Regions from separate parts of the Achromobacter pulmonis genome, predicted to be linked through region 2. Evidence: predicted binding sites of a transcription regulator. Region 2 holds the regulator's gene; the other holds the start of a gene.
The links. The regulator FliA, encoded in region 2, starts transcription of late flagellar genes. The targets are predictions, from matches to a motif close to CTAAAGTTTNNNNNNNNNNNGCCGNTA.
Positions count from the first base shown of each region.

Region 1: a site for FliA is predicted at 1,693-1,719, ahead of K2W61_RS14550 (FlxA-like family protein). Genes of this name have one in related genera too.

Region 1 is NZ_JAIFOT010000001.1:3,145,061-3,148,472, forward strand. Features, by position in the region: gene K2W61_RS14545 (ABC transporter substrate-binding protein) at 1-1,102, opposite strand, end outside; gene K2W61_RS14550 (FlxA-like family protein) at 1,231-1,653, opposite strand; gene K2W61_RS14555 (solute carrier family 23 protein) at 1,785-3,095, shown strand; gene K2W61_RS14560 (methyl-accepting chemotaxis protein) at 3,140-3,412, opposite strand, start outside.
Region 2 is NZ_JAIFOT010000001.1:5,359,524-5,362,935, forward strand. Features, by position in the region: gene flhD (flagellar transcriptional regulator FlhD) at 1-305, opposite strand, end outside; gene K2W61_RS24735 (RNA polymerase sigma factor FliA) at 734-1,489, shown strand; gene K2W61_RS24740 (methyltransferase regulatory domain-containing protein) at 1,676-3,280, shown strand.

The DNA of each region.
Region 1 (3,412 bases), 2.2 Mb from region 2:
CGCTCTTGGCCTTGTCGCCCAGTTTGGCCTCGGCGTCATAGATGGCCTTGGTGGCCGCCTGAAGCTCCTTCAGGCGGAACGTGACCGTCTGGTCGTACAACGACTGCACCACGTAATAGCGGCTTTGCGACAGATCGGCATTGAACTGCACCTTGCTGCGGCGCGCGATATCGGCCGGGTCGGGATAGCCCTTTGGCACCTTGCCGCCCAGCGCCGCGTACGGCAGCACCGGCAGACGCGAGATCTTCGGTTCCAGCAGCAGTTCCTGTCCCGCCTGGCTGAGAGTGAAGGCGATGAACTTCTTGCCTTCCTCGGTATTCTTGGCGCCTGCTATCAGGGCGATGTTGGCCGGCACGATGGCGGTCTCGGAGGGATAGACGAATTCCACCGGGAACTTCGAATACTTGCTCGACAGGCCGAAGAAGTCGATCACCGGCCCGGCCCCGAACTGGCCGTTGTTGACCCCGTCCGGCACGCCGAACGAACGTTCGGTCACGGTGCTGCTGTTGCCCGACATGCGCAGCAGCGTATTCCAGCCATCGTCCCAGCCCTCGCCCTGCAGGATGGTCTCGACCGTCAGGTGCATGGTGCCCGAGCGCGACGGCGAGGTGATGCCGAGGTGGCCGAACCAGTGCGGCGCCAGCAGATCCTTCCACTCGACCGGCGCGGGAATCTTGTGCGCCTTGATGTAGCGCGTGTTGTAGACGATGCCGTAGCCGGCCAGCGCCTGGCCCAGGTACATGCCGCTCGGATCGTTGATGGGATAGTTGCCGATCTTGTCCGGCACGTCCTTGTTGGCGACATCCGAAGACTTGGCCAGCAGCTTGTCGCGCCCCAGCACCTCGAAGGCATCCGGCGCGCTGGCCCAGAACACTTCCGGACGCTGGCCTGCCGGCGTTTCGCGCACATAGGCGATGCCGGACACGGTGTTCTTGTTGAGGATTTCCAGCGTGATGCCGGGGTTGGCCTTTTCGAATGCGGTCTTGTAGGCCTGGGTCAGATCTTTCGGGAACGACGTGATCACCGTGACGGTGCCCGCCAGCGCGGGGGCGGCGCAGGCGGCCAGCAGCGCCCCTGCAAGGGCTGTGCGCATTGCATGCATGGTTTGTCTCCGTGGTTTTTTGATTTGTCCGGAGACCTTAGCGGCTACGCGCGCCGCCAGTCCAATCACAAATTTTGATGCGCGCCATCAGCCCGGCGGGCATTCGGGAGAACCCGCGCCAACGGCTCCTAGGCCGTGGCCGAGACGCCACCGTTCGCCTTGGCCATCGCCTTGATCTTCTCGTTCATCACCTGCTGGATCTGATTCATGATCTGCAGCGCCTGTCCGTTCAACGCCTGCAACTGGGTGGCCTTCTGTTCGGCCGACGCGTTGCTGTCGCGCACGCGAGCGATCTGCTCCATCACGCGCTTGAGCTGGCGCTGCAGTTCCTTGATCTGGCGGGTGTAGTGGTCGTCATTTTCGGACGATTCGGTTTCCTCGGCCTGGCCGACCTTCATGGCGCCGGCATTGGTGACGCGGATCTTGCCGTCGGGGGTGACGGTGACGCCCTTGTTGTCGTCCTTGGCATCCTTGTTGGCCTGGATTTTCTGCGCCCACAGGTCGGCCATGCTGCCGATGCGTGAGGTGCCGCTGATGGAATCGATGGCCATGGAGATCTCCGGGAAGGGGATTGATCGGGGTTTCCACTAATACGGCATGCCGGCGCGGAACTTAAGTTGCCGCCCGTTCCCGGCCCCCTTTACACTGGCGCCCGCTCACACCAATCATTCCCGGGGATTCCATGTCCAATTCCTATTTTCCGCGCTGGCGCCTGGCGGACGACGCCGAGCCCGGCGTCATCATTGCGCCCGACGAACGGCTGTCCTGGCCCAAGAATGTGGCCATGGGCGCCCAGCACGTGGTGGCGATGTTCGGCTCCACCGTGCTGGCGCCGCTGCTGATGGGCTTCGACCCCAACGTGGCCATCCTGATGTCGGGCATCGGCACCCTGATCTTCTTCCTGTTCGTGGGCGGCCGCGTGCCCAGCTACCTGGGCTCCAGCTTCGCTTTCATCGGCGGCGTCATCGCCGTCACCGGCTACGCCGGAGGCGGGGCCAACGCCAACATCGGCGTGGCGCTGGGCGCCATCATCGCCTGCGGCCTGGCCTACACCCTGATCGGCGTGCTGGTCTGGATCGCCAACGGCCGCGCCGGCGGGGGCGCCAACTGGATCGACGCGCTGATGCCGCCGGTGGTGACCGGCGCCGTGGTTGCGGTGATCGGTCTGAATCTGGCGCCCATCGCCGCCAAGGGCGCCATGGGCGCCTCGGGCTTCGACAGCGCCATGGCCATCGTCACCATCCTGTGCGTGGGGGGCATTGCCGTCTATACCAAGGGCATGGTGCAGCGCCTGCTGATCCTGGTGGGCCTGATCCTGGCCTGCGTGGTGTACGCGATCTGCGCCAACGGCCTGGGCCTGGGCAAGCCGATGGACTTCGCGGCCGTGTCGGCCGCCGCCTGGCTCGGCCTGCCGCACTTTGCCGCGCCGGTGTTCAAGGCCGAGGCGATGGGCCTGATCGTGCCGGTGGCCATTATCCTGGTCGCCGAGAACCTGGGCCACGTCAAGGCGGTCAGCGCCATGACCGGCCAGGACCTCGACCGCTACCTGGGCCGCGCCTTCGTCGGCGACGGCGTGGCCACGATGGTGTCGGGGGCGGTCGGCGGCACCGGCGTCACCACCTATGCCGAGAACATTGGCGTGATGGCGGTCACCCGCATCTATTCGACGCTGGTGTTCGTGATCGCCGCGCTGATCGCCATTGTGCTGGGCTTTTCGCCCAAGTTCGGGGCCCTGATCCAGACCATTCCGGCGCCGGTGCTGGGCGGCATGTCCGTGGTGGTGTTCGGCCTGATCGCCATCGCCGGGGCCCGCATCTGGGTCGTCAACCAGGTCGACTTCAGCGACAACCGCAACCTGATCGTGGCCGCGGTCACGCTGGTGCTGGGCGCGGGCGACTTCACCGTCAAGCTGGGTAACTTCACGCTGGGCGGTATCGGTACCGCGACCTTCGGCGCCATCATCCTGTACGCCCTGCTGCGCCGCAAGAAATAAGGGCACAGCAGGGCGCGGGGGACCATCGCGTCCGCCCTGGCCGCTCAGGAGCGCGACAGCCGCGACGCCGGCGCCCTGCCGTCCACCGGCAGCGGCGTCGCCTCGATCACCTGGCCCGACTGGGTTTTGAACACCGAGGTCGCTTCCGCCAGGCGCCGCGCCTGCTCCTCCATCGCCGACGCGGCGGCCGAGGCCTGCTCCACCAGCGCGGCGTTCTGCTGCGTGACCTCGTCCATCTGCGAGACGGCCAGGCTGACCTGGTCGATGCCCCCGGCCTGTTGCGAGGAGGCCGCCGAGATCTCGCCCATGATGTCGGC
Region 2 (3,412 bases):
GGTTGCTTGGCCAGCAGGATCGTCGCATGCGCTTGCTGCAGCGCACCACCGAGCACGTCGTGCGTCAGCGCCGACAGCAGGCTGTAGTCATCGAAACGGAAACGGCACAGGAGCGAGCTGGAACTGGCCAGCTTGACCAGCTGGGCCGGGGAAAGCCGCATCAGGATGTCGGCAACTTCGTTGCTGAATCCCAGGCGGAACATCGATGCGGCATAGTCATCGCGCAGCATGCGCTGGGCGAGAAGTAGATAAGACAGATTCACTTCGCGGATATCTGCCAGCAAAGAATTTTCGACTTGTTGCACGCCCGACTCCCTATTCCCTATCCCACCGAAGGGGCTTGATAACCAATGACATGCGCAACATTGTTGCGCCCGCCCGCTGCATCCTGTTTTAATGCGAAATGTATCATTTGTTCGCAATTTAAGTAAAATTTACCACAGGTCATGTCATTTTCTATGACTTATATGACAAATCTTTGTTGATATTGCGCAACGTGATGCTATAGACACACCTTGACATATAAATTCCTGACAAATGTACGTCAATTTGGCAAATAAGCATTCAAAACATTGCGTGCTTTAGCGAATGAAATGCCGTCTTTTGCCGACAATGGCGCCTTGCCGATCACAAAATCTTGCTAGCCTTAGCGTAGCCGCGCGTTTGTCGACAATGTCGTAAATTGACAACAACCGACAATGCGTCACGATGGACACCGCCCGACATTTCCGCAATGCCCCACGCAGATGACAGCTTGGTCGAATATGCCCCGCTAGTGCGGAAGCTGGCCCTGCAATTGCTCGCCCGGCTGCCGGCCAGCGTCGAGCTCGACGACCTGATCCAGGCCGGCATGATCGGACTGCTGGACGCCGTGCGGCGTTACCAGGAAACCGCCGACGCGCAGTTCGAGACCTACGCCACCACCCGCATCCGCGGCGCCATGCTCGACGAGCTGCGCGGCCAGGACTGGCTGCCGCGCAGCGTGCGCGCCAAGGCCCGCAAGATCGAACAGGCCATCCAGCAGTTGGAGCAGCGCCTGATGCGCGCCCCCAGCGAAGCCGAGATCGCGCAGCAGATGGAAATGCCGCTGAGCGAATATCAGACGCTTCTGCATGACGCCCAAGGCGTGCAGATCGTTCATTACGAAGATTTCGCCACCGAGCCGGACACCGCCTCGGGCCAGTCCGACTGGGCCGCCACGCTGAACCACGGCGCCGCCGGCGGCAATCCGCTGGACTCGCTGCTGGCCGGTGACTTCCGTCAGGCCCTGATCCACGCCATCGACACCCTGCCCGACCGCGAAAAGCTGCTGCTGTCGCTGTGCTACGAGCAGGGCCTGAACCTCAAGGAAATCGGCGCGATCATGAACGTGACCGAGGCCCGTGTCTGCCAGCTGCGTTCACAGGCCACCGCCCGCATCCGCGCCAAGCTGCGCGAACAGGCCTGGCAGCACCTGCCCCAGGACGGGCAGATCGCGCAGATCATCTGAAGCACAGGGCCGCAGCCTTGCGGCCCGCGCCCGACCCGCCATGCCGTCGGGCGGGAATTCCAGGGAAATCCAACGCTATTCGCGCCATTGCGCCCCGCCCATCCTTGTTAGCCTAGCAAGCTGACCCAATGAGGTGCGCAGGGCGATCCGTCGCCAGATACGCACCGCGACCCCTGGAATTTCGCCATGAGCGCACCCGACCTCCTGACGCAGGCCATTTCCGACGCCTACGACGAAACCCCGTATATCTCCCTGCCGTTTTCCTACACCTCGCCCGGCCATCTGCGCGCGGTCGCGCACCTTTACCGGCTCGAGGCGCCCGCGCTGGAGCAGGCGCGGGTATTGGAACTGGGCTGCGCGGCGGGAGGCAATCTGTTGCCGTTCGCGCTGGCCCACCCGGGAGCCCAGGTCGTGGGTATCGACCTGTCGCCCGAGCAGATCAACGCCGGCCGGCAGGTTGCCGAAGCGGTCGGCGCGCGCAATCTGGATCTGCGCGCCATGAGTCTGACGGATATCACCGCCGCGTTCGGCACGTTCGACTACATCATTTGCCACGGCGTGTTCAGCTGGGTGCCGCCGGACGTGCGCGACGCCATCCTGCGCGTCTGCCGCGAGAACCTGGCGCCGCAAGGCATCGCCTACGTCAGCTACAACACCTACCCGGGCTGGAAGGCGGCGGATGTGATCCGCGACGCGATGATACTCAACAGCTTCGGCGCCCAGACGCCGCAGGAGAAAATCGCCCGCGCCAAGGACATGCTGACGCTGATCGAGAGCGGCCTGTGGCATAACAATCCGCTACGCACGGCACTGCAGCCAGCGGCGCAGAAACTGCGCGGCCAGACCGACCACTACCTGCTGCACGAGTACCTGGAAGCCATCAACACGCCCTGCTATTTCCTGGAATTTGCCGCCGCCGCGCAGCAAGCCGGGCTGGCCTATGTCACGGACGCCGAACCCCAGCAGACGTTTCCCTCGACTTACGGCGGCACCGTGGCGCTGGGCCTGAACGGCTTGTCGGTCAACGCCAACCGGGAAATGCGCGAGCAATACCTCGACTTCGCGGTGGGCCGCCAGTTCCGCAAGAGCCTGCTGGTGCATGCCGAACGGGCCGGCGAGATCCTGGAGCAGCCGCAGGGCGATGCCTTCACCACCATGCACTTTGCCGCCGACCTGACGCCTCTTCCGGCGCCGGCGGGCGCGCCCGCGGGCCAGCGCCAGTTCCGCACCGCGGCCAATACCAGCATCACCACCCAGGACCCGGCGATGGCCGCCCTGATGGAGGGGTTGGCGCGGACCTGGCCGCAATCGCACAGCTTCGATGCGCTGTGCGACAGCGTGCGCCACGTGGCGGGCGACCAAGAGGCCGGCGCCCTCTCCGACGCGCTGATCGGAAATCTGGTCACGCTGCTACAGGCGGGCGCCCTTCACTACCGGCGCGAGCCCGCGCCTTATGACACGCCGCAGTCGCGGCCGCAATTGCTGCCGGGCGCCGTCCAGTTGCTACAACAAGTAACAAAAATAGGGTGCCAGGTCGGCATGCACAACGCTTGGCATCACCCCGTCACGCCACCGACCGCCCCGCTGCACGGCTACCTCCTGAGCCAGATCGATGGCCAGCGCAGCATCAGCGATCTGCGCACGCTGGCCCGCGATGCCCTCACGGCCGGGCGCTTCCCGCATCCTGACGGCAAGTCCTATAAAGGTGCGCGCAACCTCGACCCGGTAGCCCAGGATATCGTCACCAGCCTGCTCGCCGGCCTGCGCCACGCGGGCCTGTTACTGCATTGAGCGACCTCCGCGGCGGTTGCGCCGCGGCCCCGGATTGGTCTGAATCTGCGTCAAACAACATTTTGCGAATGCCAAAAAAAGCCCTAAAGATTGATTTGCGACTGCCGTAATCCTTGCAACGGAGAAATTCGA